3 regions of the Streptomyces sp. NBC_00012 genome follow, and region 1 is predicted to be linked to each of the others. Evidence: riboswitches for the same ligand, from Rfam matches in the RefSeq annotation. Region 1 holds a riboswitch; each other region holds the start of a gene.
The links. A riboswitch is a leader RNA that binds a small molecule or an ion and turns the genes downstream of it on or off. The one in region 1 is predicted to bind S-adenosylmethionine.

Region 1 (9,531 bases):
TCTTCAACACCGTGCGCACGGGCGACATCGTCACGGTCGTGGGCAGCCAGGGCGAGACGATGACGCCGTTCGACAACGGCTACGGCGACTGGAACCTGTCCTGGGCCAAATGGCTGAAGGGCAGCGCCCTGCAGAAGAACACCACCCCGGAACGTGACGACACGATCCAGGCGGCGCGACTGCGCCCCGAGGTCTGACCGGCCCGGGGAGTGCGCTGCCCCTCAGTGGTGCCACGGACGGTGCCGCGGCGGGCCTCAGGCGCCCACGCAGTCCCTGCTGCGCAGCAGGGCGGCCAGGGCGTCCGCGAACTCGACCGGTTCGACCGGGAGGGTCACCGCGGCGTCCGCGCGGCTCCAGGTGGCCAGCCAGGCGTCCTGCGGACGCCCGATCAGGAGCAGTACCGGCGGGCACCGGAAGATCTCGTCCTTGATCTGCCGGCAGACGCCCATGCCGCCCGCGGGCGCCGTCTCGCCGTCCAGCACGCAGACGTCGACGCCGCCGCGGTCCAGCGCCTCCAGCACGGCGGGCATGGTGGCGCATTCGAGGAATTCCACCGGTGGCACGTCGGCAGCGGGCCTGCGCCCGGCTGCCAGCCTCACCTGCTCACGGGTGTTGGCGTCGTCGCTGTAGACCAGGACCGTGGCGGTCGGCTGCATTGTTCCTCCGTGACATCTGTGTCTTCGGGGCTTTCCGGGCATGAACCGATGCGCGGATCGTACTCCGCCCGATGGCCTGTCAGCACCGCTTCGGACCGCCGTTCCATGGGCCGTTCGGGGAGGACACACCCGGCTGACACACCGAACGGCACCCCCCGGGGTGAGGGCGGGATAAGCGACCGACATAATGTCGGTCGTGGCGACAGCAACGACAGTAGAAACCGGGCACGCGCACCCGTCGGTCAATCGACCGAACCTCACCAGCGTCGGAACCATCATCTGGTTGAGTTCCGAGCTGATGTTCTTCGCGGCCCTCTTCGCGATGTACTTCACCCTGCGATCGGTGACCGGACCGGAGCACTGGAAGGAAATGGCTTCGGCCCTGAACTTCCCGTTCTCGGCGACGAACACCACGATCCTGGTGCTCTCCTCACTCACCTGCCAGCTCGGCGTCTTCGCCGCGGAGCGGGGCGATGTGAAGAAGCTCCGTGCGTGGTTCGTGATCACTTTCGTGATGGGTGCGATCTTCATCGGAGGCCAGGTCTTCGAGTACACCGAGCTGGTGAAGAAGGACGGCCTCTCGCTGTCCTCCGACCCGTACGGCTCGGTGTTCTACCTGACCACCGGCTTCCACGGTCTGCATGTGACAGGCGGTCTCATCGCCTTCCTGCTCGTTCTGGGCAGGACATACGCAGCCAAGAGGTTCACCCACGAACAGGCGACCGCCGCCATCGTCGTGTCCTATTACTGGCACTTCGTCGATGTCGTGTGGATCGGCCTCTTCGCCACGATCTACATGATCAAGTAATCGGGTTCGAACCCGAACCACATCCAGCATCGACGCAGAAGATCCTGACACCGGGGTAATCCGTGAAAAAGCTCTCCGCACGACGACGCCATCCGTTGGCGGCGGTCGTCGTACTACTCCTCGCGCTGGCGGCCACTGGGGGGCTGTACGCCGCGTTTGCGCCCGCGAGTAAGGCGCAGGCCGACGAAACCGCCCAGTCCCTCGCCATCGATGAGGGCAAGAAGCTGTACTCCGTCGGTTGCGCCAGCTGCCACGGAACCGGCGGTCAGGGCACCACCGACGGGCCGAGCCTGGTCGGAGTGGGCTCAGCCGCCGTTGACTTCCAGGTCGGTACGGGCCGTATGCCGGCGCAGCAGCCCGGCGCCCAGGTGCCGAAGAAGAAGGTCATCTACAACCAGGCCCAGATCGACCAGCTCGCGGCGTACGTCGCGTCGCTCGGCGCCGGCCCGGTCGTTCCGACCAAGAAGCAGGTCGACCCTGCGGGTGCGGACATCGCCAAGGGTGGCGAACTGTTCCGTACCAACTGCGCGCAGTGCCACAACTTCACCGGTGAGGGCGGCGCGCTGACGAACGGCAAGTACGCGCCCAGCCTTGAAGGCGTGGACCCGAAGCATGTCTACGAGGCCATGCAGACCGGCCCGCAGAGCATGCCGTCCTTCCCGGACACGACGATGCCCGAGCAGCAGAAGCGGGACATCATCGCGTACATCCAGACCGTGAACGGCGACCAGACGGATAACCCGGGTGGTCTGAAGCTGGGCGGCCTGGGGCCGGTCAGCGAGGGCCTGTTCGCCTGGATCTTCGGGCTCGGCGCACTGATCGCAGTTGCCATTTGGGTCGCGGCCCACACCGCTAAGGCCAAGAAGTCATGAGTAGCCAAGAGATTCCAGACGAGAACCTGCCCGCTGAGCAGGGCACCGCGCACGAAGCGGTAGAGGTCGCGGACGACCCGTTCGCCGACCCGGGGCTGCCGGCCCACAAGCCGCGCATCCAGGACATCGACGAACGGGCCGCGAAGCGCTCCGAGCGCGCCGTCGCGTTCATGTTCACGCTGTCCATGCTGGCGACGATCGGCTTCATCGCCTCGTACGTCATCTTCCCGGTCGACAAGATCGTGTACATCTGGCCCTTCGGCCGTGTGAGCGCGCTCAACTTCTCCCTGGGCCTGACCCTGGGCGTGGCACTCTTCGCGATCGGCGCGGGCGCCGTCCACTGGGCGCGCACGCTGATGTCCGACGTGGAGGTCGCCGACGACCGGCACGCCATCGAGGCCGAGCCCGAGGTCAAGGCGAAGGTCCTGGCGGACTTCGCGGCGGGTGCCGAGGAGTCCGCGTTCGGACGGCGCAAGCTGATCCGCAACACCATGTTCGGCGCGCTGGCCCTGGTGCCGCTCTCCGGTGTGGTGCTGCTCCGCGACCTCGGTCCGCTGCCGGAGAAGAAGCTCCGCGCCACCCTGTGGGCCAAGGGCAAGCAGCTCATCAACATGAACACGATGGAGCCGCTGCGTCCCGAGGACGTCGCCGTCGGTTCGCTGACCTTCGCCATGCCCGAGGGCCTGTCGGAGCACGCGGAGGACTTCCAGAACCAGATCGCCAAGGCCGCGCTGATGATCATCCGCATCGAGCCGGACAACATCAAGGACAAGCGCGAGCGCGAGTGGGCCCACGAGGGAATCGTGGCCTTCTCCAAGATCTGTACCCACGTCGGCTGCCCGATCAGCCTGTACGAGCAGCAGACGCACCACGTGCTCTGCCCGTGCCACCAGTCCACCTTCGACCTCTCCGACGGCGCCCGCGTCATCTTCGGTCCGGCCGGTCACGCCCTTCCGCAGCTGCGGATCGGTGTGAACAGCGAGGGCAACCTCGAGGCGCTCGGTGACTTCGAAGAGCCCGTCGGTCCTGCATTCTGGGAGCGCGGATGAGTACTGCGACCGACACACAGCGCAAGGCGCCCGCCGGTGAGCGGGTGGCCGACTGGGCGGACGGCCGGCTCGGGATCTACTCCCTGGCCAAGGCCAACATGCGCAAGATCTTCCCGGACCACTGGTCCTTCATGCTCGGTGAGATCGCCCTCTACAGCTTCATCATCATCATCCTCACGGGTGTGTATCTGACGCTGTTCTTCGACCCGAGCATGAGCGAGGTCGTGTACCACGGCTCGTACGAGCCGATGCAGGGCATCCGGATGTCCGCGGCCTACGCCTCGACGCTGGACATCAGCTTCGACGTCCGCGGTGGTCTGCTGGTCCGCCAGATCCACCACTGGGCCGCGCTGATCTTCCTGGCCGGCATGTTCGTGCACATGATGCGCGTCTTCTTCACGGGTGCGTTCCGCAAGCCGCGTGAGATCAACTGGCTGTTCGGCTTCCTGCTGTTCGTGCTGGGCATGTTCACCGGCTTCACCGGCTACTCGCTCCCGGACGACCTGCTGTCCGGTACGGGTGTCCGCTTCACCCAGGGCGCGATCCTGTCGATGCCGGTCGTCGGCACGTACATCTCGATGTTCCTGTTCGGCGGAGAGTTCCCCGGTCACGACTTCGTCAGCCGGTTCTACTCGATCCACATCCTGCTGCTGCCGGGCATCATGCTCGGTCTGCTGGTGGCGCACCTGATCCTGGTCTTCTACCACAAGCACACGCAGTTCGCGGGTCCCGGCCGGACCAACAAGAACGTCGTCGGCATGCCGCTGCTGCCGGTGTACATGGCGAAGGCCGGTGGCTTCTTCTTCCTGGTCTTCGGCATCATCGCCATCATCGCGGCGATCGCCTCGATCAACCCGATCTGGGCCATCGGCCCGTACCGCCCGGACCAGGTGTCCACCGGCGCCCAGCCCGACTGGTACATGGGCTTCGCCGAGGGTCTGATCCGAGTGATGCCGGGCTGGGAGATCAACCTCTGGGGTCACACGCTCGTCCTGGGTGTGTTCATCCCGCTGATGGCCTTCGGACTGGTGCTCGGGATCATCGCGGTCTACCCGTTCGTCGAGTCCTGGGTCACCGGGGACAAGCGCGAGCACCACATCCTGGACCGCCCGCGCAACGCCCCGACCCGGACGGCCTTCGGCGTCGCCTGGATCACCGAGTACGTCGTCGTCTTCATCGGCGGTGCCAACGACCTGTGGGCCACGCACTTCCACCTGTCGCTGAACGCCATCTCCTGGTTCGTACGGATCTTCATCTTCGTCGGCCCGGTCCTCGCGTTCATCGCCACCCGGCGGATCTGCCTCGGCCTCCAGCGCCGCGACAAGGAGAAGGTGCTGCACGGACGCGAGTCCGGCATCATCAAGCGCCTGCCGCACGGTGAGTTCGTCGAGATCCACGAGCCGCTCGGCCCCGAGCAGCTGCACACGCTCACCGCGCACGAGCAGTACAAGCCGGTCGAGATCGGCCCGACGGTCGACGAGAACGGTGTGGAGCGCAAGGTGTCGGCCCTGCAGAAGCTGCGGGCCCGGCTCAGCAAGGGCTACTTCGGCGAGAACAACCAGATCGCCAAGCCCACCACCGAGGAGTACAAGGAGATCACCAGCGGCCACGGTCACCACTGATCGCCTGAACTGATCGCCACAGCAGGAGCCCCGTCCATTCGATGGACGGGGCTCTTTGCCGTGCCTGGCGCTCGATAGGGTGGAGGTGATTCTTGTACCGGCTGTGGACCCCAGGAGCGGACCATGAACGTTGTGACCCCGATCGGCGGCGACAGCGTGGCGGACCGTACCTGGCCCGGCGTGCTGAACCCCCTGCTGCGCGGCGAGAACCTCACCGCCGACGACACCGCGTGGGCGATGGACCGCATCATGAGCGGTGAGGCGAGCGATGTGCAGATCGCCGGATTCGCGGTGGCCCTGCGGGCCAAGGGCGAGACGATCGACGAGGTCTCCGGCCTGGTGCGGACGATGTACGAGCACGCCAACACCATCCACGTGCCCGGCCGTACGGTCGACATCGTCGGCACCGGCGGCGACCTCGCCAGGACGGTCAACATCTCCACCATGTCGGCGGTCGTCATCGCCGGCACCGGCGCCAAGGTCGTCAAGCACGGCAACCGCGCCTCCTCGTCGGCGAGCGGTTCCTCCGACGTACTGGAGAAGCTCGGCGTCAACCTGGACCTCAGCGCACAGCGGGTCGTCGAGGTCGCCGAGGAGGCGGGCATCACCTTCTGCTTCGCGGTGAAGTTCCACCCCGCCCTGCGGTACGTCGCCAGGGCCCGCAAGGAGCTCGGCACGCCGACGACGTTCAACATCCTCGGGCCGCTCACCAACCCGGCCGAGGTGCGCTCCCAGGCCGTCGGTGTCGCCGACCTGAAGATGGCGCCCATCGTCGCCGGTGTCCTTGCCGAGCGCGGCAATTCGGCGCTGGTCTTCCGCGGTGACGACGGCCTGGACGAGCTGACCACCACCGCGACCTCGCGGGTCTGGGTGGTCCGGGACGGAGCGGTGCGCGAGGAGACCTTCGACCCGCGCGACGTCGGTCTGGAACTGGTGCCCGTGGAGGCCCTGCGCGGTGCGGACGCCTCGTACAACGCCGACGTGGCCCGGCGGGTGCTGGCCGGCGAGCGAGGACCCGCGCGGGATGCCGTCCTGCTCAACTCGGCGGCGGCGCTGACGGCTCTCGACCCGACGGACGGCACGCTGAACGAGCAGCTCGCGGCCGGGATCGCGAAGGCCGCCGAGTCCATCGACTCCGGGGCGGCGGCGCGTGCGCTGGAGCGCTGGGTGGCGGCCAGCAACGCCTGAAACGGGCGCAGATGTGGTGCAAGGCGCAGTCCGGATCCTGGACTGCGCCTTGCGCGTCTTCGCGCGTATGGCAAGATGCTGATCAGGTCATGAGTGACAGCGACTACGGCCCCGGCCCGCTGTCCGGCAACCCTCCGTCCGTGGCGGGGTGCCCCGGGTGAAGACCAGGCCGTAGGCAGCGAGGTCTGCGGCAAGCGCGGGCCCCTCGGCATCTGTGAATGCCAACCCCCGGGGTCCTGGTCCCTAGGGAGCCTCTTGTGAGCACGCGAATGCGATAGGGCCGTCGGCCCTCCTCCGCACACCCCTCTTTTCTCTTTCCGCTGCGCTGCCGCGTATCCGCCGGCGCATGCGATTCGCCTGCCTCTTACGGGAGTTCGCCATGTCTGTCTTCACCGCTGCCGCCGACCAGTCGCTTTGTGCCCCTCTGCCGGTTCTGGGCAAGGATGTGACGGTTCCGTTGGTCACGGGTGGTGAGGTCACGTACGCCGCGCTCGACTACGCGGCCAGCGCCCCCGCGCTCCAGCGCGTCTGGGACGACGTCGCCGCGTACGCCCCGTACTACGGCAGCGTCCACCGCGGGGCCGGCTACCTCTCGCAGCTCTCCACGGACCTCTTCGAGAACAGCCGCGCGACCGTCGCGGAGTTCCTCGGCTGCCGTCCGGGTGACCAGGTGATCTTCACCCGTTCGACCACCGACTCGCTGAACCTGCTGGCCGCGGTCGTCCCGGCCGACTGCCAGGTCTTCGTCTACGAGACCGAGCACCACGCCTCGCTGCTGCCGTGGCGCGACGCCCGGGTGACGTACCTGAACGCCCCGCGTACCCCGGCCCAGGCCGTCGAGACGCTGGAGCGGGCGCTCGCCGACCGCGAGCCGTACGGCCCCGCGCTGGTCTGCGTCACCGGCGCCTCCAACGTCACCGGCGAGCTCTGGCCGGTGAAGGAGCTGGCCGCCGCCGCCCACGCGCACGGCGCCCGGATCGTGCTGGACGCCGCCCAGCTCGCCCCGCACCACCCCGTCGACATCGCCGAGCTGGACGTGGACTGGGTCGCCTTCTCCGGGCACAAGCTGTACGCGCCCTTCGGCTCGGGCGTCCTCGCCGGCCGGGCCGACTGGCTCCAGGAGGCCGAGCCCTACCTCGCGGGCGGCGGCGCCTCGCGCAAGGTCGCCCGGCGCACCGACGGCGGGGTGGACGTCGAGTGGCACTCCACCGCCGCCCGCCACGAGGCCGGTTCCCCCAACGTCATCGGCGTCTACTCCATCGCCTCCGCCTGCAAGGCGCTCACCGAGGCGGGCTTCGACGACCTGGTCGCCCGGGAACAGCACCTCGTGGGTGCGGTCCGGGCCGGACTCGCCGAGGTACCCGAGGTCAAGGTGCTCTCGCTGTTCGGCGACGACGCCCCGCGGGTCGGTGTCATCTCCTTCGTGGTGGAGGGCTGGAACAGCTCGCACTTCGCCGCCGCGCTCTCCGCCGAGTACGGCATCGGGGTGCGCGACGGACTGTTCTGCGCCCACCCGCTGGTCCGCACCCTGCTGGGCAGCGACCCGCAGGAGGTCGGCGAGTGCGGCGCTCCGGAGGCCGAGCCGGGCGAGCGGTCCCTCAACGCGATCCGCGTGAGCTTCGGCGCCGGTACGCCGGACGAGCACATCGAGCGTTTCGTCCGCGCGGTCAAGGAGCTGGTGAGCAAGGGCGCCCAGTGGAAGTACCGCACCGAGGACGGCCGTTGCGTCCCGGACCGGGGTGCGGCGCAGCTCTGAGGCTGCCGGAGGCACACAGCACTTCGGCGGGGGACGGGCAGCCGGTGGGCCCGTCCCCCGCCGAAGTGCTGCGCGGGGTGGTGAGTGGTGAAGCGCGTACCTACGCGTCGAGGCCGATGGCGAAGGCGGCCTCCAGGTCGTGCTGCGAGTAGGTACGGAACGCCACATGGGTGTCGGTGGCCTCGACGCCGGGGATCTTGCTGATCCGTCCGGGGATGACATCGGCGAGATCGTCGTGCTTGGGCACCCGGACCATGGCGATCAGGTCGTACGTACCGGTGACCGAGAAGACCTCGCTGACACTGTCCAGTGCGGCGATGGCCTCGGCGATCTCGGGAATCCGGTCCACGCTGGTTTTGATGAGCACGATCGCGGTGATCACGGCTGGCTTTCTCCCTCGGTGGCCGTGGCTGGTCCCTTCACTCTATCCGTACGCCGGTAACGCCCCCAGGCGTAGAGAAAGCCGAGGGCGAAGCCCACCACATGGGCCAGATAGGCCACGCCCGGCCCCCCGCTGCCCGCGCCCTGGACGGCCAGCCACTGGAGGGCGAACCAGAAGACCAGCACGATCCAGGCGGGGAAGCGCAGCGGCAGGAAGAAGAGGAACGGGAACAGGCTGGTTACCCGGGCCCGGGGGAACAGGTACAGGAACGCCCCGAGCACCGCCGAGATCGCCCCCGAGGCGCCCACCAGCGTCTGGTCGGACGTGGCGTGCGCGGCCGCGTAGGCGACCAGGGCGAGGTAGCCGGAGATCACGTAGAAGAAGGTGAACCCGACCCGGCCCATGCGCTCCTCGGCCATCGCCCCGAACACGTACAGGAAGAGCACGTTGCCGAGCAGGTGCAGCCAGCTGCCGTGCACGAAGAGGGCGGTGAGCGGGGTGAGCAGGGCGCGGGGGGAGCCGTCCCACAGCTCGCCGGGGATCACGCCCCAGCGTTCGAAGTACCCGGCCTGGGCGGCGAGCACGGCGTCGGCGGTGCCGGGGACCGGGTTGAAGCCGGACAGCGGGCTGATCACGAAGATCAGGACGCAGACCGCGATCAGGGCATGGGTCACCACTGGCCCGCCCGAGGTAACCGTCCGTAGCAGTCCACCGGCCAGCCTGCCGGTCACAGCTCGCCGATCGATCATGAACAGAGCATGACGCAAGCGGAGGGAACGGGACAGACCGCCTCGCCGTGTCGGGGGGACACAGCGAGGCCGTAGGGTTACGGCAGGACATCCGCAGTTCGACGGCGCACCGCGAGATCCTTGAAGGCAAGGCAGCACGAGGCTCGACGAAAGAGGACGCAACGATGACGACGGTTCCCCAGCCGACCGACGGGACCCGCTGGCGCTGCACGCTCTGCGGAAATCTCACGCGCTTCGACGTGACGCGCTCCTCGAAGGTCGTCGAATATGTCCATCTCGACCTGGCCGGTGAGTCCAGCGTCGAGGAACGTGAGGTGGTCAGTGAGACCATCGAGTCGGTGCGCTGCCGTTGGTGCAACGCGGTGGACCAGATCGAACTGGTGGACAGGCCGGGTGCCGACTCCTGACGGAGCCGCGCCCACAGACATTTGGGGTGACGGATGGTGGAG
Region 2 (9,531 bases), 4.9 Mb from region 1:
CAACGACCCGCTGCCGGGCAGCTACTACGTACGCCTCACCGTCGTCGACCTCCCGTCGGCCGACCTGGGCCTTCCGGTGAAGACCGAGATCGAGGTCACGGCCGCCGACAAGGGCGGCGCCGCCGATGTGGACGGCACGCTCTCCGAGCCGCTGGTCCCCGGCGTGTCCTCCGTCGCGCAGGCCTCGGACGACTCGGCCGACAGTGACGACGACAGCTCGTCCAAGGTCTCGCTCGGGAGCGAGCCGGAGGACGGCTGGGCGTCGGGCTGGTGGACCGACCGCTGGCTGTGGACAGTCGGCGGCGGCGTGCTCGGAGCGCTCGCGGCCGTGTTCGGCTACTCCCTCACGCGCGGCGGCGGCCGCCCGTCCCGGGTCCCGCCGGGCGTCTGACCCACGCACCGCCGGGCACCTCCCGACAGGGGCCCGGCACACCTCCGGCCGGGCCCCGGCTCCCGGGCCCGGCCGGAGGTGGCGGACAGCGACTACTCTCGACAACTCACGCACCGCACAAGGCCGATGACTCATTCCAGGGCGTGCGGTACCACTGAAGTCAGGTCGCCGCGCACCGAATCAGGTGCGCCACAAGGGAGCGGAGACATTCATGTCCACGGAGACCGGCCCGGCCATCGACGCCGAGCCGCGGAGCCACCGGATCGAGCCGGGCCCGAAGGGGCTGCCCTTCCTCGGGAGTCTGCCGCAGTTCGGAAAGAACCCCCTCGCCTTCTTCGAGCGGCTGCGCTCCCACGGGGACATGGTGGGCTGGCGATTCGGCCCCAACTCCTGTGTGTACATAGCCGATCCGGACTGCATAGGCGAGCTGCTCACCGAGACGGAACGCTCCTTCGACCAGCCGGCCCTGGGAATCGCCTTCCGGACCGTGATGGGCAACGGCGTGGTGGTCGCCCGCGGCACGGACTGGCGGCGGAAGCGGTCGCTGGTGCAGCCCTCCGTACGGCCCAAGCAGGTGCGGTCGTACGCGGCGACGATGGCGAGCAGCACGGTGGAACTGGCGGACACCTGGTCGGGCGGTGAACGCGTCGACATCAAAAGGGAGATGGCGGCGCTGACCCAGCGGATCGCGGTGCGCACCATCTTCGGTGTCGACACGGCGGCCGACGCCGAGGCGATGGGCCGGGCGATGGATGTGGCGCAGCAGGAGATCGGCAAGGAGTTCGCCGGGATCGGCGCGTTGCTGCCGGACTGGGTGCCGACCCCCGGCCGGGCCCGGATCAAGAAGGCCGCGGCGGTCATCGACGCCGAGGTGGGCCGGGTCGTCGCCCGTCATCGCGACGGCGGTGACGAACGCCCCGACCTGCTGAGCCGGCTGCTGACGGCGGTCGACGAGACGGGTGAGCACCTCACCGACCAGGAGATCCGCGACGAGACGGTCACGCTGTACATCGGCGGGCACGAGACGACCAGTTCCACTCTGGTGTGGGCCTGGTATCTGCTGTCCCGCAATCCGCGGGTGCGTGCCGCGCTCGCCGAGGAGCTGGACCGGATTCTCGGCGACCGGGAGCCGGAGTTCGACGACTACGCGCGGCTGACGTACACCCAGTCCGTGGTCAAGGAGACGCTGCGCCTCTACCCGACGATCTGGCTGGTCACCGGTGTCGCGAAGGCCGGTGCCCGAATCGGTGGTGTGCCGATGCCGGAGGGCACCCGGGTGTGGACCAGCCAGTGGGCGACACAGCGTGACGCGCGGTGGTTCCCCGAACCGGAGGAGTTCCGCCCCGAGCGCTGGGACCCGGAGAACGGCGACAGCATCGCGGAGTACGCCTGGTTCCCGTTCGGCGGCGGCCCCCGGGTCTGCCTGGGCGCCCGGTTCGCGATGGTCGAGTCGGTGCTGATCCTGGCCGTGCTGGCCCGCCGCTTCGAGCTGGACGTGGACCCGGGCGTCATCGAGCCGGTCCCATCGCTCACGCTGCAACCTGACCGGGAAGTGATGGCGACGGTCCGGACACGGTGACGGCGCACGGGGCGGGCCCGGTGGCCGAGCCGGTCCTCCGCGGGCCCGCCCCTTGAGCGGTTCCGGCCCGAAGCGCCACACGCCCGCTGTTCCGGCCCGAAGCCGCCACACGCCCGCCGCGCCGGTCCGCCGCGCCGTCGGGGCGTCGCCGGGATACGGCACTCCGCTGCGGCTGCGGCTGGGGCTCGGCTGCGCGCCGGATATACCGAACCGATATGTCCGATCTGTCGCGGAGATCAGGTCATACGGTTCACACTGTCCATGTCGGCCGCCGCACCGGTCGGCGGGCCGTCCGGCCGTACCCGCAGGCTGTCGATCCAACGGGAGAAACAACATGCGTCTTCGCCCCGCTCTCACCGCCGCACTCGCCGTCGCGGCCACCCTGCCACTGGCGGGCACCACGGCATCGGCGACGACCGGCACCGTGAGCCGCCTCGCGACCTGCCAGGAGAAGGCCCTCGACGTGCACGCCGCACCCGGCGGACAGCGGAACACGGCCCGGATCGACGTCGTCAACAACGGCGGCCGGACCTGCGTGGTGGACCGGATCCCCACGATCACCTTCCGGGGCCTCGACGGCTCCGCCGAGGCCGTCCCGCCCGCCGGGAGCGGCCCCTACGAGCTGGCCCCCGGCGAGCGGGCGTACGCCGCCGTACGGACCGCGGACCCGGCGGCCACCGAGGGCCACGTCGTCGGCAGCCTCTCCGTGGCCGCGGACCCCTCCCATCTGGGCGTCACGTTCGGCGCGGCCTCCGTGGGCATGCCGGAGGGCGTCCATGTGTGGGTGCCGGTGACCACCCTCTGGCAGGAGTCGCGCGCGGCGGCGGACAGGGTGCTGGCGGACGCCCTGGGGTGATCCACGCGCCGGTGAGGGGCACGCCGGGGCGAAGGGCGGCTACAGACCGTAACTCGTGCCGCCGACGGTCCGCCGCGGGTCGGGGGCCGTCGTCGCGCAGAGCGGGCCGCCCTCGAACCCGACGTTGACCAGGGCCGTGGCCCTGCCCGCGGAGTCCACCAGCTTCAGGGCGTGCCACCGCGGCAGCCAGAAGACCCGTCCACGGTGCTCCGTGAGCAGTTCCGTGAGGGCCGCCGGAGCGTGTGTCCACACCTTCGGCAGGTCCTCGGCATGGTCGAACGCGGGGCGCAGCCCGATCCAGCCGTCGGCGCCGACGTCACCGGAGGTGAGCAGGAGCTCCACGGCCTGACCGGGCTCCTGGTGGCACTTCTTGGCGTGGATCCAGTGGACGTGGTGACCGGGGCCATGGCCGGTGCAGTCGTCGTTCTGGACGAGATGGGGGAGCATGGTTCTTCGCCTTCCCGAGATCATGGACCCCAGGTGCTCTGCCCCGATGGTCCGCTGTTCCCCATGCGCCGCGCACGGGGCCGGTCGTCACCCGGAGCACCCGCAGCGGAGCGGGGTGCCGTCCAGTTAGCCGGGGCTGTGCACTGGAACTCATGACCTGCCGGAACTGTATCCCACGAACGACGGCGCCCGACGGGGGGTCAGTTTCTCGGCCGTGCAGGCTCCCGGCCGTGCGGGCTCCCGGCCGTACAGCCGGACGCCCAGGTCGTTCTGCGTCATCACCGGCAGCTTGCGGATACTCAAGAACCGTCCCGGCCAGGCAGCCGTCGGCACGCTGTCGGTGATCGTCCTCGCCCTCACCGCCCTGACCGCCCCGGCCCCGCAGGCCCATGCCGCGGCCACGCCTTCGGGCACCCTGGACGGCACCACGAACACGGTGACGTGGCAGAGCCGGTGTACGCGAAGGGAACCGTCGACTCGCCCGCCAAGTGCGGCACGGCCGCCGAGGACCCCGACAACGCGGTCTGCGCCCGGTTCGACCTGACCGTCGACCCGCCCGAGGGCCAGTGGGACGACAACCCCGAGGGCGGCGTCCCCGTCTCCATCCAATGGGAGACGCCCACGGACGACTTCGACATGTACATCTACGACTCGGCCGGCAAGCAGGTGGCCTCCAGCGCAGGCACCGCCGACCCCGAGTCCGCGGTCATCCCGAAGGCTTCCGGGACGTACCGGGCGCGGCTTCACGGTCGAGCCGCGGAAGTAGCCGACAAGCCCGGCAGCGCGGGGGCCGGGGGCCGTCTTCGGACGGTCCCCGGCCCCCGCGTCCGTCACGCTACGGCTTGCGGGCGACCGCACCGTAGATCGGCACCGGCTGCGTCTCCACCGGAAGTTCCCCGAGGCTGAGCTCGGGATGCCAGTCGACGACCGGTACGAGACCGGGCTCGACCAGTTCCAGCCCGTCGAAGAACCGGCTGACGCCCCGGTGCGACCTCGGCACGAGCGTCACACCACCCGCCGCGTACGAGGCCACCCCCTTCTCCACGCTCTCCGGGTCGAAGTCATCGGTGAGCTGCGACAGCACCAGGCAGCTCCCGGCGGGGAGCCGGTCCGTCAGCCGCTCCACCAGCGCGTACGCCCCGTCGCGCATCCCCTCCCCCTCACCGCCGCTGTCGCCGTCGTCGATGAAGTGCAGGAGTGCGATGAGGGAGAGTGCGACGGGCCGTTCGAAGTCGATGACATCGGCGGCGAGTTCGAGGATTCTTGCCGGCTCCCGCACATCGGCTTCGAGGTATGCCGTCGCCCCTGCGGCACCCCCGCTCAGCAGCGCCTCGGCATGGGTCAGGACGATTGGGTCGTTGTCCACGTACACGACCCGGGCGTCGGGAGCCGTGTTCCGGACGATCCGGTGCAGGTTGGGCTCGGTGGGAATGCCGGAACCGATGTCGAGGAACTGCCGCATCCCCGCCTCGCCCGCGAGCCAGCGCATCGCACGGTGCATGAACCACCGGTTGTGTCGCGCGATGCGCTTCGTGTGCGGTGAGAGCCCGGCGATCTGTCTCCCGAGCTCCTCGTCGACGGGATAGTTGTCCTTCCCACCGAGAAACCAGTCGTACACCCGCGCGGGATGCGGCCTGGTGGTGTCGATGCGGTCCGCACCGGATCCGTGTCCTGTCATCCGGCACTCCCCCTGGTACTGATCAGCTGCCTGCCCCAGCATCTCGCAGCAGACGCCCGGCCGGCCGCGCGGACACACGTGATCCGACGGCCGGCCAGCCGCAACGGGCTCCGGAGCACGTCACTCCTTGACGCCGATACCCCCGAAGGCGTCGACGTCCGCGGGCACGGTCGCGCTGTCGGCGTCGGGGTGCCACTGGCTTAGCCGGACGAAGCCGGGGTCGAGGATCCGCAGCCCGTCGAAGAGCGTGACGATCTCGTCCGGCTCGCGCACGTAGTACGGCACCGCGCCGCTCTCGATGTACGCCTTCTCCGCGGCGATCATGCCCTCGCTGGTGCGCGTTCCGTCGTACATCACGAGGTAGCTGCCCGCCGGCAGCCCCGCCATCAGCCGGCCGACCACCTCGCGGGCCTTGGCGAAGTCGCCCGCGTGACCGAGTATGCCGAGCAGCATCAGGGCCACGGGCCGGTCGAAGTCCAGCGTCTTCGCCGCCTCGGCCAGGATGGCGTCCGGGTCGTAGAGGTCGGCGTCGATGTAGTCGGTGACGCCCTCGGGCGAACTGGTCAGCAGCGCACGGGCATGCGTCAGCACGAGCGGGTCGTTGTCCACGTACACGATGCGCGACTCGGGCGCGATGTCCTGGGCCACCTGGTGGGTGTTGTCCGCGGTGGGCAGGCCGGTCCCGATGTCCAGGAACTGCCGGACAGCCCGCTCCTGAACGAGGTGGCTCACCGAACGCCGCAGGAACTGCCGGCCCGCCACCGCCACGTCGACGAGCCCGGGGAAGAAGGCCTTGATCTGGTCACCGACCTCACGGTCGACCTCGTAGTTGTCCTTGCCGCCCACGAAGTAGTTCCAAAAGCGCGCGGAATGAGGCCTGGTGGTGTCGATCCGGTCCGACACCGGCCTGGCGGGAGGAGTTACGGACGACTGCTGCTCACTCATGGAGACCTCCGGACGCGAAAGTGATCAAGCCATGGCCTTAACCTACCTGGGCGTCGCAAGAGTTATGACCGCATACGTCACCGAGCGTGGATCCCGTGGCCGGCCGGGCCGGGCTCCGGGCTGTCCCCCACTGGAGCCGGCCGTTATCGGGTCGCTCGAACGGCTCCGACTCCGTAGATTCTGGGGCGGATTCGAATCACCGTTCCCCCTGACCTTCCGGAGGCCCGTCAGTGACCGCCCCAACGCGTCGGCAGACGCGCGCCGTTCGGCCACTCGTCGCGGCCTTCGCGCGATTCGTCGTGTGCGGTGGCGGGGTCGGGCTGGTGTCGAGCGCGGCGGTCGTGCTGCTCAGCGCGCGCATACCGATGGCCGTCGCGAACGCGCTGGTCACTGTCGCCTCCACGGTCGTCGCGACCGAGTTGCACCGACGGATCTCGTTCCGGAGCGAACGCAAGGGGTGGGGGGTCCATCTCCGGTCCGGGGCGACGGTCGCCGTGAGCTACGCGTTCACCACAGGGGCGCTGCTCTGCCTGTTCGCCGTGCAGCCCCATCCCTCGCCCCTGGCCGCGCAGACGGTCTATCTGGCGGCGTCCGCTCTGGCGGGGGTCGGACGATTCGCGCTGTTGCGGGTCATCGTCTTCGGGAACCGGAGCCGGAGCGGGCACGGTCGGGCCTCGCGCGCCGACGCGCTGCGCAAGTCCTCGGTGGCGATGGCCGTGTGACGCCCCCCTCGGTGGTCGGCACGGCGCCGTGCTGGTTGACTGGCGTGGCCGGTCGCACGGGCGACACGGAGCCCGCGGGTGGGCCGGGGCGGATGAGGGGCGTGCGGATGGAGTACGGGCGGGGCGGGCGGGTCCGGGTGCCGGTGGGGGACGACGCGGCGCGGTGGGCGACCCGGGGGAAGTGCCTGCGGGTGCTGGTGGTCGTGCACAACGTGACCGCCGCGACGCGGCTCCTCGATGTGCTGCCTCTGTTCGACGACGATCTGCGGGTCCAATTGCTGGTGACCTGCACAGGCTCCTCGGCGTTCGCGGCCGGCACGGCCGAGCTCCTTGCCGACACCGGAGTGCCGGTGCTGCCGTGGGAGCAGGCGGCCGAGACGAAGGCGGACCTGGTCGTCTCCGCCAGCTTCGGCGGTCAACTGGACGCTCTCACCGGGAAGTTGGCCATCCTTTCGCACGGCATTGGCTACACTAAGAGGCTGGCAACACCGGACACCGGACACCGGACACCGGACACCGGATCGAGGGCGGGGGCGGTGCCTGCGCCCGTGTTCGGGCTCGCGCCTCCGTGGCTGCTGTCGAGCCGGGGCACCCCCGTGGCGGACGCCCTGGTGCTCTCCCACCCGGAGCAGTTCGAGCGGTTGCGCATCGCCTGTCCCGAGGCCGCACCGACCGCCGTGCTCGCCGGGGATCCCTGCTTCGACCGGATGCTCGCCGCACGGCCCCGCCGCGAACGCTTCCGCCGCGCGTTGGGAGTCCGGCCCGGTCAGCGGCTCGTCGTGCTCAACTCGACCTGGAACTCCGAGTCGCTCTTCGGTGACGGGACGGAGGTCCCGGGGGACGGCTGGTGCGGAGGCGATGTCGTCGCCGCCCTGCTCGCCCGGGTCGCCGACGAGTTCCCCGTGGACGAGTACCGGTTCGCCGCCGTACTGCATCCCAACATCTGGCACGGGCACGGCCCCGGTCAGATCCGTGCCTGGCTCGATCGCGCACGGCGCGGCGGGCTGGCGCTGATCGATCCACTGACGGGGTGGCGACAGGCCCTCCTGGCAGCAGATGCCGTGATCGGTGACCACGGATCAGTCACCTACTACGCGGCTGCCCTCGGCACCCCGGTGCTCCTGGGCGCCGTGCCGCTCCACGCCCTCGACCCCGACGCGCCGATCTCCGCCTTCATGCGGGAGGCACCGAGGCTCGACCCCGACGCGTCCCTGGCGGCGCAGATCGATGAACTCATCCGTTGCCACCGGCCGTTGCCCGGACCGGCCGGGTTCACCACCTCGGTGCCGGGCGAATCCGCGGCCCGGCTCCGGAAGCTCTTCTACTCGATGATGGGGGCGCCGGAGCCCAGCCGGCCCGCCACGCTCGAACCGCTCCCGCTGCCCGGGTACGAGGCCGGTACGGTCACCGTGCCGTTGCGGGTCCTGACCCGGGTTCTCGGGCCGGAAGAGGTCGCGGTCAGCCGCTGGGCGGGGCAGCGGTCCGGTCCCGGTCCGGATCACGGTGGCGAACTGCACGTCGCCGTGCACGAGGACACCCGCGAGGTGGACTCGTTGGAGCTGGCCGACGTCATCTTCCGGGACGGCGAACCCGACGATCCGCGCTTCGGTTCGCCGTCGCTCTGGACCGCCGAGGTGCTCCGCCGTCATCGGGGCTGCTCCGTGGCGGCCTATGTGACCGGCCCGTCCGAGTGCGTGGTCCGGGTACGTGGTGAGGAACCGCTCCGGATGAGGGCGGTGCCCGACGACGATACGGCGGAGGTGTCCGGCGCGGACCCCGCCGCATACGCCTCCGCCCTGCACTCCTGGCTGGCCGCGGACGGCCGGGAGGCGGTCACTGCCCGGGCGCGGCCGGCGCGGGCAATGGCCGACGGACTGGTCCTGCGGACGGGCGACCAGCTCCATCGCATACGCGTCGATCCTCTGACGCCGACCGACCCGGCCGGCTGAGGAGGACGCGTCCACCGGATCAGGGGGCCACGCAGCGCTCCTGCATGCTTCGCAGATGCGCCAGGTGGTACGTCGCGCGCTGGCCGTCGAGGGTCGTGATCGCCGCCTCGACCAGCGGAAGCGCCGCCTCGGTGTCCTCCTCGTCCAGCCAGGTCTCGGCGAGATCCGTGAGCGTCCGGGCCGTGTTGTACGTGTCGCCGCTCGACCGGAAGCACGACAGCGCGGCCTCCAGCTTCCGCCGGGCCTCCTCGCGCCGCCCCAGCCCGCGCAGCGCCCGTCCGCGATGACGCTCCAGCAGGGCCACGGCACGCGGCACGTCGGCAATCCCCTCGTCCTGCCCGTCCATGGCGGCCAGGATGGCGCCTGCCTCCTCGAAGCAGTCGTACGCCTCCTGGTACCGCCACTGCCGCAGGCGCAGCAGCCCCAGGAATTCGACGGCCGAGGCATGGCCCCTCCTGTGGCCCGCCGCCGCCTCGGCCCCCGCCGCCTCCCGCGCCTGAGTCCCCGCCTCCTGCCAGCGCTTCAACTCGGTGAGCGAGTGGGCGAGTTGCGCGTGCAGCGCGCCGGCGTCGGGGCTCATCGGGCGATGGGTGTCGACGAGGCGGGTGCCGATGCGGAGCGCCGGCAGCAGCATCTCGTGGTGGCCGGCCTTGAGCTGCAGCGGCCACAGGGCGCGGCACAGGCGTACGGCGGTGTCCGGGTCGCCGGACTCCTCGGCGCAGCGCACCGCCTCGACCAGGTTGCCCGATTCCGCGAGCAGCGCGTCGAGGGCGGCGCCCCGGTCCGCGTATGTCTGCCCGGCGCGGTCCTCGGCCGGTGCGGGGACACGCCAGCTCTCCGGGAGCGCCTGGTGGGCGGCCGATTCGGCCAGATCGGCGAAGGCGCTCAGGGTGCGGGCGAGCGCCGCGGAGCACGCCGCGATCCCGTCGTCCCGGATCGCCGCCGCCTCGGCGTGCGCGCGGAC
Region 3 (9,531 bases), 2.4 Mb from region 1:
TCCTCGGCGAGCGCCACGGCGAAGGCCCGGTTGTAGGTCTCGAACGACGCCCACTGCCGCCGGAACTCCGCGTCGAAGACCGGCTCCAGCGGCGTCTGGTACAGCATGTGGTGGACGAACCAGAGCACCGAGTTCGCGATGCCGTTGTACGCGTCGGCGTGCACCCGCGCGTCGATGTCGAGCATCCGTACGCCCTGCTCGGCGACCCCGCGCCGGACCGCCTCCCGGTCCCCGTCACCGAGCGCGGCGCACACCCAGAGCTTGTCGTCCACGGCGCTCAGCCCGGAGACGAGCCCGCCGCCGCCCCGTCTCGCGTCGAGCGATCCGTCCTCGCCCAGGGTGTACGAGACCGGGCCGCGGTTGGACGCGACGAGGACCTGGGCATCGGACCGGACGCCGGGCCGCGCACCGGACCGGGCAGCGGGCTGGGCATCGTGCTCGGAGACCATGTTGCGGAATCTAGCCCGATCACGAACCGCCCAAACGTGCGAAGTCAGACTGCTAAGTCGGACCCCGTCAGGCCGCGCGGCGCGAAACGTACTCCTCGATCTCGCACATCGGCGGCCGCTCCTCGGTGTCCACGGCATGGGTGCGCGGCACGAAGCCGTTCTCGCCGCGTTCGAACTGGGTGAGCGCCGGGCGTATCAGGTGGCCGCGGGAGAGCCGCAGCTGCGCGGTCCGGTAGATCGCCGCCGCCATCCGGCCGAGCGCCTGCCCGTCCTGGTGCCGGTGCTTGCGCACCCCCACGTCGACCTGGGCCAGCGCGTCCAGCCCCACCGTGTGCAGCGCGTCGACCAGCAGGCCCAGTTCCACGCCGTAGCCGACGGGGAAGGGCAGCTGTTCGAGCAGCGAGCGGCGTACGGCGTATTCACCGCCCAGCGGCTGCACGAAACCGGCCAGTTGCGGCCAGTGCAGATTGAGCAGCGGACGGGCCACCAGCTCGGTCACGCGACCGCCCTGACCCGCTGTGTCACCGAACGGGCGGTCGTACATGGCCTTCACGAACTGCACGTCAGGGTCGGTCAGCAGCGGGCCGACGATGCCGGAGACGAAGTCCGCCGAGAAGTCCTTCAGGTCGGCGTCGACGAAGCAGACGATGTCGCCACCGGTCACCAGGAGCGACCGCCACAGCACCTCGCCCTTGCCGGGCACGGCCGGTATCCGGGGGAGTATCGCGTCGCGGTGCACCACCCGGGCGCCGGCCTCCCGGGCCACCTCCGCGGTGGCGTCGGTGGAACCGGAATCGATCACCACGAGCTCGTCGACCAGCCGGACCTTCTCCATCAGCTCGCGCCGGATCGTCGTGACGATCTCGCCGACCGTCGCCTCCTCGTTCAGCGCCGGCAGCACGACGCTGACGCTTCCGCGGCCGGTCTCCCCGGCCCTGGCCCTGGCGGCCAGCAGGCGGTCCAGCGGGCGGTCGGCGGCCGACCAGGAACGCCTGGGCAGCCAGCACTCGACCTCTTCCAGCACGGTCGATACTCCCTGTATGTGATCCATCTCGCGGTTCGGACGACTATCTCAAGAGTCCGGTGCTTCGGTTACAGTCTTGAACAACGCGGACGACCATCGCATGCCGGGGCCGTCCGCCGATAAATGCCCGGATCGAAGATCCGGTGCCACAGCGCTCATCCAGAGGGACTGAGGGAACGGCCCGTTGAAGTCCCGGCAACCCCCCCACCGACCGAGAGGTCCGGTGAGGAAGGTGCCAATTCCGTCTCGTGGCGAAACGCGCCGCGAGGAAGATGAGGAGAAAGGGCCTCGCCATCATGGCTGCGCAGACCGTTGCAGTAAGCACCAGTTCTTCCGTCGACGCCGAAGCCGTCGACCTCGGTCCCGCTTCGGGCCTTTCCTGCCGCGAGTGCGGCGAGCGTTTCGAACTCGGTCCCATTTTCGCCTGCGCGTCCTGTTTCGGGCCGCTCGAAGTCGCGTACGACCTGCCGAGCGGCTCCCCCGAAGAGCTGAAGAAGCGCATCGAGGCCGGTCCGGCCAACATCTGGCGCTACGCGCCGCTGCTGCCGGTCCCCGCCGATGTCGCCGAGAAGCCGAACCTGAACCCCGGTTGGACCAAGCTCGTCCAGGCCGACAACCTCGCCCGTGAGCTCGGCGTCGAGCAGGGCAGGCTCTTCGTCAAGGACGACTCCGGCAACCCCACGCACTCCTTCAAGGACCGCGTCGTCGCCCAGGCCATCGAGGCCGCCCGCGCCTTCGGCTTCACCACCCTCTCCTGCTCCTCCACCGGCAATCTCGCCGGTGCCGTCGGCGCCGCCGCCGCCCGGGCCGGCTTCCGCTCCTGCGTGTTCATCCCGCACGACCTGGAGCAGGGCAAGGTCGTCATGGCCGCGGTGTACGGCGGTGAGCTGGTCGGCATCGAGGGCAACTACGACGACGTCAACCGCTTCTGCTCCGAGCTCATCGGCGACCCGCTCGGCGAGGGCTGGGGCTTCGTCAACGTCAACCTGCGTCCTTACTACGGCGAGGGCTCCAAGACCCTGGCGTACGAGATCTGCGAGCAGCTCGGCTGGCAGCTCCCGGACCAGCTGGTCATCCCGATCGCGTCCGGCTCGCAGTTCACCAAGATCGACAAGGGTCTCCAGGAGCTGATCAAGCTCGGCCTGGTCGAGGACAAGCCGTACAAGCTCTTCGGCGCCCAGGCCGAGGGCTGCTCGCCGGTCTCGGTCGCGTACAAGGGCGGCCACGACGTCGTCCGGCCGCAGAAGCCGAACACGATCGCCAAGTCCCTCGCCATCGGCAACCCGGCCGACGGCCCGTACGTCCTGGACATCGCCCGCCGCACCGGCGGCGCCGTGGAGGACGTGAACGACGAGCAGGTCGTCGACGCGATCAAGCTGCTGGCGCGCACCGAGGGCATCTTCGCGGAGACGGCGGGCGGTGTGACGGTCGGCGTGACGAAGAAGCTCATCGAGGCCGGGCTGATCGACCCGTCGCTGACCACCGTCGTACTCAATACGGGTGACGGCCTCAAGACCCTTGACGCGGTGGCCGAAACCTCTCAGGCGACCGCGACGATCCGTCCCAGCCTGGACGCGTTCCGCGCCGCCGGCCTCGCCACCAGCTGACCACCCGAGACTTCAGGAAGGGCACCCACCATGAGCGTCAAGGTCCGTATCCCCACCATCCTCCGTACCTACACGGGCGGCCAGGCCGAGGTCCCGGCCGAGGGCTCGACCCTCTCCCAGGTCATCGAGTCCCTGGAGCAGAACCACCCGGGCATCGCCGCCCGCGTCCTGGACGACCAGGGCAAGCTGCGCCGCTTCGTGAACGTGTACGTCAACGACGACGACGTGCGCTTCGAGGGCGGCCTGGAGGCGGCCACGCCGGACGGCGCCGGCATCTCGATCATCCCGGCCGTGGCCGGCGGCTGCTGACGCCCCGTCCGATCCCTTCGCGTAATCGAATTGCCCCCTCCGCTTCATTCGCGGAGGGGGCAATTCTGCATGGTTGAGCGCGGTAGAGTGTGGGAAGTCCCCCCAGCTGCCCGCGCCGCCCGCATATGAGAATGCGCCCGGACGCGACAAGATGCAGCCAAAGTGTGCGTGGTGCTTGCGGCATAAGTCGCCTTTGCCTGGCCCGACTTGCCCAGGAATCTCATGAATTCCGCATATTCGGGCGTTCGGCGCGGCCGAGAATTCTCGTCCGATTGACCTGTTGCAGAGGGCAGTTGGGCAGATACATTCAGCCGCGGTCGACGCGTTCCGGCGCACACACCCTCTCCTGTCGGAGGGTGAGTTCTGACCCGGGTCCGCGAAGTGCGGTCCTGCGCAAGGGCCAGTAATAGGGGAGTTAGGCATGGCTCAGGGCACCGTCAAGTGGTTCAACGCGGAGAAGGGGTACGGCTTCATCGCGGTCGACGGTGGTGCGGATGTTTTCGTCCACTACAGCGCGATCCAGATGGACGGGTACCGCACCCTCGAAGAGGGTCAGCGAGTTGAATTCGAGATCTCGCAGGGCCAGAAGGGGCCGCAGGCAGACATGGTCAAGCTCGCCGTCGGCTGAGTTCGGCGCGGTCGGCCAACGACACCACTCGCGCGCTGAGGGCCCGTACCCCGGAGGTACGGGCCCTCAGTGCGTCCTGGCATGCCGCCGGGCGTTGTCCGCGTCGCCCGGCATGCCGCCGGGCGTTGTCCACAGCCCTCCGCGACCCTCGTCCACAGCCCTCCGCGGTTGTCCACATCCGGAGGGGGACGCTTGCACTCCCGGGGGTCGAGTGCTAATCATTGGCGTTAGCACTCTCCAGGTGAGAGTGACAGAACTTGGACCGGGCCGGTGAGGCCCGCAGGTCGGTGGGGCAAGGAACCACCGGTCACGCAGGCCGTCCGTCGCGGGCGCCACTCGGTCCGGAGAAATCCACCCCTGTCCGGGAGGACCACTTCACATGGCCAAGATCATCGCGTTCGACGAGGAGGCCCGGCGCGGTCTCGAGCGCGGCATGAACCAGCTCGCCGACGCCGTCAAGGTCACCCTTGGCCCCAAGGGTCGCAACGTCGTCCTTGAGAAGAAGTGGGGCGCCCCCACGATCACCAACGATGGTGTTTCCATCGCCAAGGAGATCGAGCTGGAGGACCCGTACGAGAAGATCGGTGCGGAGCTGGTCAAGGAGGTCGCCAAGAAGACGGACGACGTCGCCGGCGACGGTACGACCACCGCCACCGTTCTCGCCCAGGCTCTCGTCCGCGAGGGCCTGCGCAACGTCGCCGCGGGTGCCAACCCGATGGCCCTCAAGCGGGGTATCGAGAAGGCCGTCGAGGCCGTCTCCGCCGCCCTCCTGGAGCAGGCCAAGGACGTGGAGACCAAGGAGCAGATCGCTTCGACGGCCTCCATCTCCGCCGCCGACACCCAGATCGGCGAGCTCATCGCCGAGGCCATGGACAAGGTCGGCAAGGAAGGCGTCATCACCGTCGAGGAGTCCCAGACCTTCGGTCTGGAGCTGGAGCTCACCGAGGGTATGCGCTTCGACAAGGGCTACATCTCGGCGTACTTCGCCACCGACATGGAGCGCATGGAGTCGTCCCTGGACGACCCGTACATCCTGATCGTCAACTCGAAGATCAGCAACGTGAAGGACCTCCTTCCGCTGCTGGAGAAGGTCATGCAGTCCGGCAAGCCGCTGCTGATCATCGCCGAGGACGTCGAGGGCGAGGCCCTGTCGACCCTGGTCGTCAACAAGATCCGTGGCACCTTCAAGTCCGTCGCCGTCAAGGCCCCGGGCTTCGGTGACCGCCGCAAGGCCATGCTCGGCGACATCGCCATCCTCACCGGTGGCACCGTCATCTCCGAGGAGGTCGGCCTCAAGCTGGAGAACGCCGGTCTCGACCTGCTCGGCCGTGCCCGCAAGGTCGTCATCACCAAGGACGAGACGACCATCGTCGACGGCGCCGGTGACAGCGACCAGGTCCAGGGCCGGGTCAACCAGATCCGCGCCGAGATCGAGAACTCCGACTCGGACTACGACCGCGAGAAGCTCCAGGAGCGCCTCGCGAAGCTGGCCGGCGGCGTGGCCGTCATCAAGGCCGGTGCCGCGACCGAGGTCGAGCTCAAGGAGCGCAAGCACCGCATCGAGGACGCGGTGCGCAACGCCAAGGCCGCCGTCGAGGAGGGCATCGTCGCCGGTGGTGGCGTGGCTCTGCTCCAGGCCTCGGCCGTCTTCGAGAAGCTGGAGCTCTCGGGTGACGAGGCGACCGGCGCCAACGCCGTCAAGCTGGCGCTGGAGGCCCCGCTCAAGCAGATCGCCGTCAACGGTGGTCTCGAGGGCGGCGTCGTCGTCGAGAAGGTGCGCAACCTGGCCGTCGGCCACGGTCTGAACGCCGCGACCGGCGAGTACGTCGACATGATCGCCGAGGGCATCCTCGACCCGGCGAAGGTCACGCGCTCCGCCCTGCAGAACGCCGCGTCCATCGCCGCGCTCTTCCTCACCACCGAGGCCGTCATCGCCGACAAGCCGGAGAAGGCCGCCGCGGCCGCTCCGGGCGGCATGCCGGGCGGTGACATGGACTTCTGATCCTGACGGATCGGTAGTTCCTGTACAGCTTTACGGTGTCGGCCCCCTGGACCAGCTGGTCCAGGGGGCCGACGCTTTCGGTGCCGATGCTCGGGGCCGCCGCCCACCGTTTTGGGGCTGCCGCCTTACTGGGCGAACACCATCTCCGGGAAGCGTTCCGAGGGCCCGTCCAGCAGATGGTCGTCGTGCCCGCGCAGCCACCGGCCGAAGAACGACGCGACGTACTCCCGGTTCGCGGCCAGGGCGCGGTGCGGCGGCACCGTCCCGACCGCCCTGGCGAGCCCTCCCTCCGGCACCGCGCCCTGTCGGGCCAGCCGGGGCAGCAGCACTGCGGCGTCCGTGTACGAGGCGTGCCGCGACCCGGTCAGCGTCACATCGGCCTTCCAGCCGCGGGTGTTCGCCCAGAACGCGGCCCAGGACGGCTGCTGCCGGTAGTCGCCCGAGCTCTCGCTCCCGCTCCCCATCAGCAGCAACGGCCGGTCGAGCCCGTCCAGGGCCACGCCGCTCAGGTGGGTGCCGTCCGGCTCCCGCCCACCGACGTAGTCCATCTCGCCGTCCATGTTGATGCCTGCCAGGAAGCGCCGGTCGTCGTGCATCGTCTGTGCGGCGGTGAACCCGCCCGCGGACTGGCCGAACACGCCGACCCGGCGCAGATCGAGCGCACCGCCGTGGTCAGGAGCGCCGAGGCCGCCAGCCCGGCGACGAGGACCTGACGGCGGTCGAGGCTGCGGCGGCTGCGGTCGCGACTCGGATCGTGCGGGGCAACGGTCATCACGTCGGGCTCCCTGGAGGTCTGCGATGGACGCACCCACGATGCCCGCCGGAGCATCGTGAGCGCGTGATACCGCAGTGCCCATTCCGTCATGGCGTCCTGGCTCCCCGGTATGAGACGGGGTGTCGCGTCGGACGCCGCGCCGCCGCCCCGCCTTACGGCAGGCGGTCGAGCAGCCAGGTGCAGAGTTCCTCCGTCACGAGGGTGTGCCCCTCGTTCCGGGAAGCGAGCTTGAACTCGTCCAGCCCGCCGGTGCCCTCCGGGAGCGAGGAGATGTCCTTGTACAGCTCGTCGTCCGTGTCCGGGTCGGCGACATCGACCGCGCTGACGGACGGTACGAAGCAGTGCGACCGGATACGTACATCGGTCTTGAAGCCGAGGAACGGGTTCAGGGCATTGAAGGCGTCCGCGAGGATGCCGAAGCCCTCCAATGAGCCGCCGGGCGCGCCGTCGATCGACGGGAGCCCCTTCGTACGGACCTCGTTGGTCTTCAGTGTCAGCACCCGCAGCTTCGCGACGAGCTCGTCGAGCCCAGGTGCCTGGGTGTAGAGCTTGGTCCCCGCAACCGTCAGGCCCTTGCCCTCCAGGGCCAGTTCGCCCGCCCGCACATCGGTGCCGGTCCCGTCGGCCGTCCCGTTGGCGACACCGATCAGCCGGGGCCCGCGCGGCCATTCGCCGACCGCCTGCATCTCCGCCAGGAACGCGCCGCGCTCGTCGCTCTGGTCAGGAGTGCTGTCCCACTTCTCGATGTGCCGCCACAGCAGCTGGCGGGCGGCCGGGCTGTTGATCTGGTCGGAGAAGCGGCTGTCGAGGTCCTTGATGTAGTGCGCGAACGCCTGGAGCGCGATCGGGATCCAGGCGCCCCGGTGCGGGCTGTCGTACGAGAAGTACAGCGAGGTCTGGTGGTCGATGCCCTGGCTCTCCATCTTGGCCAGCGCGTGCCGGGTGACGAGCCCGCCCATGCTGAACCCGCCGACCGCCAGCGGTGTGTCGCCCAGCCGCTCCGCGATGGCCCGCGCGATCGCGGCCTGCGCGGTATGGGAGTTGTCCAGAATCGACGCACTGCGCTCGTGATAGCCGAGCAGGACGACATCGTGGCCACGGCGGCGCAGCTCGCTGATGAGCGCGTAGTCACCGAACTCCATGATCTGCCAGGAGAATTCCAGCTCGCTCGGCCCCGTGCTGAAGCCGTCGGAGAAGATCACCGGCCGGACGAGACCGGGGTTCCCCTCGCCGTTGTAGACCCAGGCGGTACCGCCCGGCAGCTCCCACACATCGCTGGGCGGCAACGGAAGGGAGCTGGGCCTCTCGGCGTCCAGGCGGGGGCCGGGGGCCAGTGCGATGGGGGGCCGGTCGTGGAGCCCGGAGACGATCTGCTCATGGGTGGGTTCGGACATGGTTCGTTCCCCTTTGGGCCGGTTGATTACGATCCGCGCCAAGAGGAGCACGGAACGTAGCCATCGGCCGGCGAAGGCGATTCAAACCACTCCCAGGTGGGAGCCGCTTTCGGACACCTGGCGTGGGCCCGGCCCCACAGGGCAATGTGTCTAGCGACTACCCGGCCTGACGGATCGTCGCGCGAGCCCGGCCCGTACGTCGTTCATCCGGTTTCGTACGCCGTCCGCCGGTACGGCCCCGCTGGGCCCGGCGGGTGCGGCGGCCGGTTCGCCCCGGCAGGGCCTGCACCGACCGCCGATCAGGGCCTCCGCGCTGCCCGGTGAGCGGCACTCGCTGCATTCGAGGGTGCGCAACACCGTTCGCTGTTGCGGCGGAGCGACTCGTTCGGGCGGCATCTTGTCGGCGAGCCGCCTGCGGACCAGGGCCGCCGCGTGGTGGACGGGCGAGGGCAGCCCGTCGGTGAGGGCGTGCAGCAGCTCCGCCTCGGTGGCCCCGCGCTCGAACCACTCGCCGACCTGTGGCTCCAGTGCCGCGCAGTCGGCCGCCGACAGCGTGAGTGCGGTCGCGGTACGGCCCAGCGCGGCGAGCAGCGCGAACGCGCGGGACCGGGTGGGGCGTCGGGGCTGTTCGACCGGTACGTCACCCCGGGCGAACGCCGCCCACCACTTGTCGTCCCGCGCGGTCCGGGAGAAGAACGTACGGGTCACCCAGAGCAGAACCTCGTCGTTGGCGACGCACTCGCTGCCGCGCCGCAGATGCCCGGCGTCCTGGAGCCGGTTGAGGGCGGTACGCAGCGCGCACTGCCCGTACGGGAGGTGCTTGGCCAGCGTCTTCACGGAGATGTCGGAGCCCTCGGGCAGCCGGTCGAGATATGCGGCGATGGACGCCTCGCGAGCCGGAAGGTGAGCGAAATCCCGTTCGGCGCGAGGAAGTTGGTCGGGCGCGGACCGCTTGCCGTACCCCGGATTGGCCATCGGGTGCGGGGGTGCTGGCAGGGGTGCGTGCGGCGCGCACGGGGCGGCACTAAGCTGGCCGACAGCCATCAGATCGCTCCTTGTGTAAGCGGTCGAAGTGGTCAGGCCCCTGTTTGGTGTTCCACCACCGGCAGGGGCCGTTCTGCGTCACGGAGCGTCGCTCCGCATTCGGCACGCTAGAGCGTCACCACTGTCGGTGGCAAGTCGGTCACAAGAAGTCAACTCGCCGCTCGGGGTGGGTGGGTGGGAAGTGGCCCACCTCCCATTCCGCTGAAAGAGCGCTCGGACTTCGCGGCTTGAGCCCCGGGCGGAACGCCCCTGGTGAGAGGGGGCGCGCACCCCGATCCGAATGCGCCGAGCGCGCTCCA

Region 2: linked by a shared signal. The riboswitch ahead of OHA19_RS06800 (hypothetical protein) and the one ahead of OHA19_RS29190 (aminotransferase class V-fold PLP-dependent enzyme) in region 1 are both predicted to bind S-adenosylmethionine.
Region 3: linked by a shared signal. The riboswitch ahead of thrC (threonine synthase) and the one ahead of OHA19_RS29190 (aminotransferase class V-fold PLP-dependent enzyme) in region 1 are both predicted to bind S-adenosylmethionine.

What each region holds. Positions count from the first base shown of each region.
Region 1 is NZ_CP108309.1:6,365,376-6,374,906, forward strand. Features, by position in the region: gene OHA19_RS29155 (Ig-like domain-containing protein) at 1-197, shown strand, start outside; gene OHA19_RS29160 (hypothetical protein) at 255-656, opposite strand; gene OHA19_RS29165 (heme-copper oxidase subunit III) at 844-1,464, shown strand; gene OHA19_RS29170 (c-type cytochrome) at 1,527-2,336, shown strand; gene OHA19_RS29175 (Rieske 2Fe-2S domain-containing protein) at 2,333-3,385, shown strand; gene OHA19_RS29180 (cytochrome bc complex cytochrome b subunit) at 3,382-5,007, shown strand; gene trpD (anthranilate phosphoribosyltransferase) at 5,131-6,195, shown strand; SAM riboswitch class IV at 6,281-6,398, shown strand; gene OHA19_RS29190 (aminotransferase class V-fold PLP-dependent enzyme) at 6,575-7,951, shown strand; gene OHA19_RS29195 (Lrp/AsnC family transcriptional regulator) at 8,052-8,333, opposite strand; gene OHA19_RS29200 (rhomboid family intramembrane serine protease) at 8,330-9,082, opposite strand; gene OHA19_RS29205 (hypothetical protein) at 9,247-9,489, shown strand; gene OHA19_RS29210 (NYN domain-containing protein) at 9,526-9,531, shown strand, end outside.
Region 2 is NZ_CP108309.1:1,443,710-1,453,240, forward strand. Features, by position in the region: gene OHA19_RS06785 (hypothetical protein) at 1-391, shown strand, start outside; gene OHA19_RS06790 (cytochrome P450) at 603-1,970, shown strand; gene OHA19_RS06795 (DUF4232 domain-containing protein) at 2,305-2,826, shown strand; gene OHA19_RS06800 (hypothetical protein) at 2,866-3,273, opposite strand; SAM riboswitch class IV at 3,322-3,431, opposite strand; gene OHA19_RS06805 (PPC domain-containing protein) at 3,715-4,179, shown strand; gene OHA19_RS06810 (SAM-dependent methyltransferase) at 4,109-4,951, opposite strand; gene OHA19_RS06815 (SAM-dependent methyltransferase) at 5,072-5,896, opposite strand; gene OHA19_RS06820 (GtrA family protein) at 6,127-6,618, shown strand; gene OHA19_RS06825 (hypothetical protein) at 6,726-8,567, shown strand; gene OHA19_RS06830 (tetratricopeptide repeat protein) at 8,587-9,531, opposite strand, start outside.
Region 3 is NZ_CP108309.1:3,958,123-3,967,653, reverse strand. Features, by position in the region: gene OHA19_RS18145 (trehalose-6-phosphate synthase) at 1-449, opposite strand, end outside; gene OHA19_RS18140 (glucosyl-3-phosphoglycerate synthase) at 517-1,473, opposite strand; SAM riboswitch class I at 1,626-1,752, shown strand; gene thrC (threonine synthase) at 1,770-3,080, shown strand; gene OHA19_RS18130 (MoaD/ThiS family protein) at 3,111-3,389, shown strand; gene OHA19_RS18125 (cold-shock protein) at 3,811-4,017, shown strand; gene groL (chaperonin GroEL) at 4,397-6,019, shown strand; gene OHA19_RS18115 (hypothetical protein) at 6,145-6,657, opposite strand; gene OHA19_RS18110 (hypothetical protein) at 6,947-8,188, opposite strand; gene OHA19_RS18105 (hypothetical protein) at 8,339-9,232, opposite strand.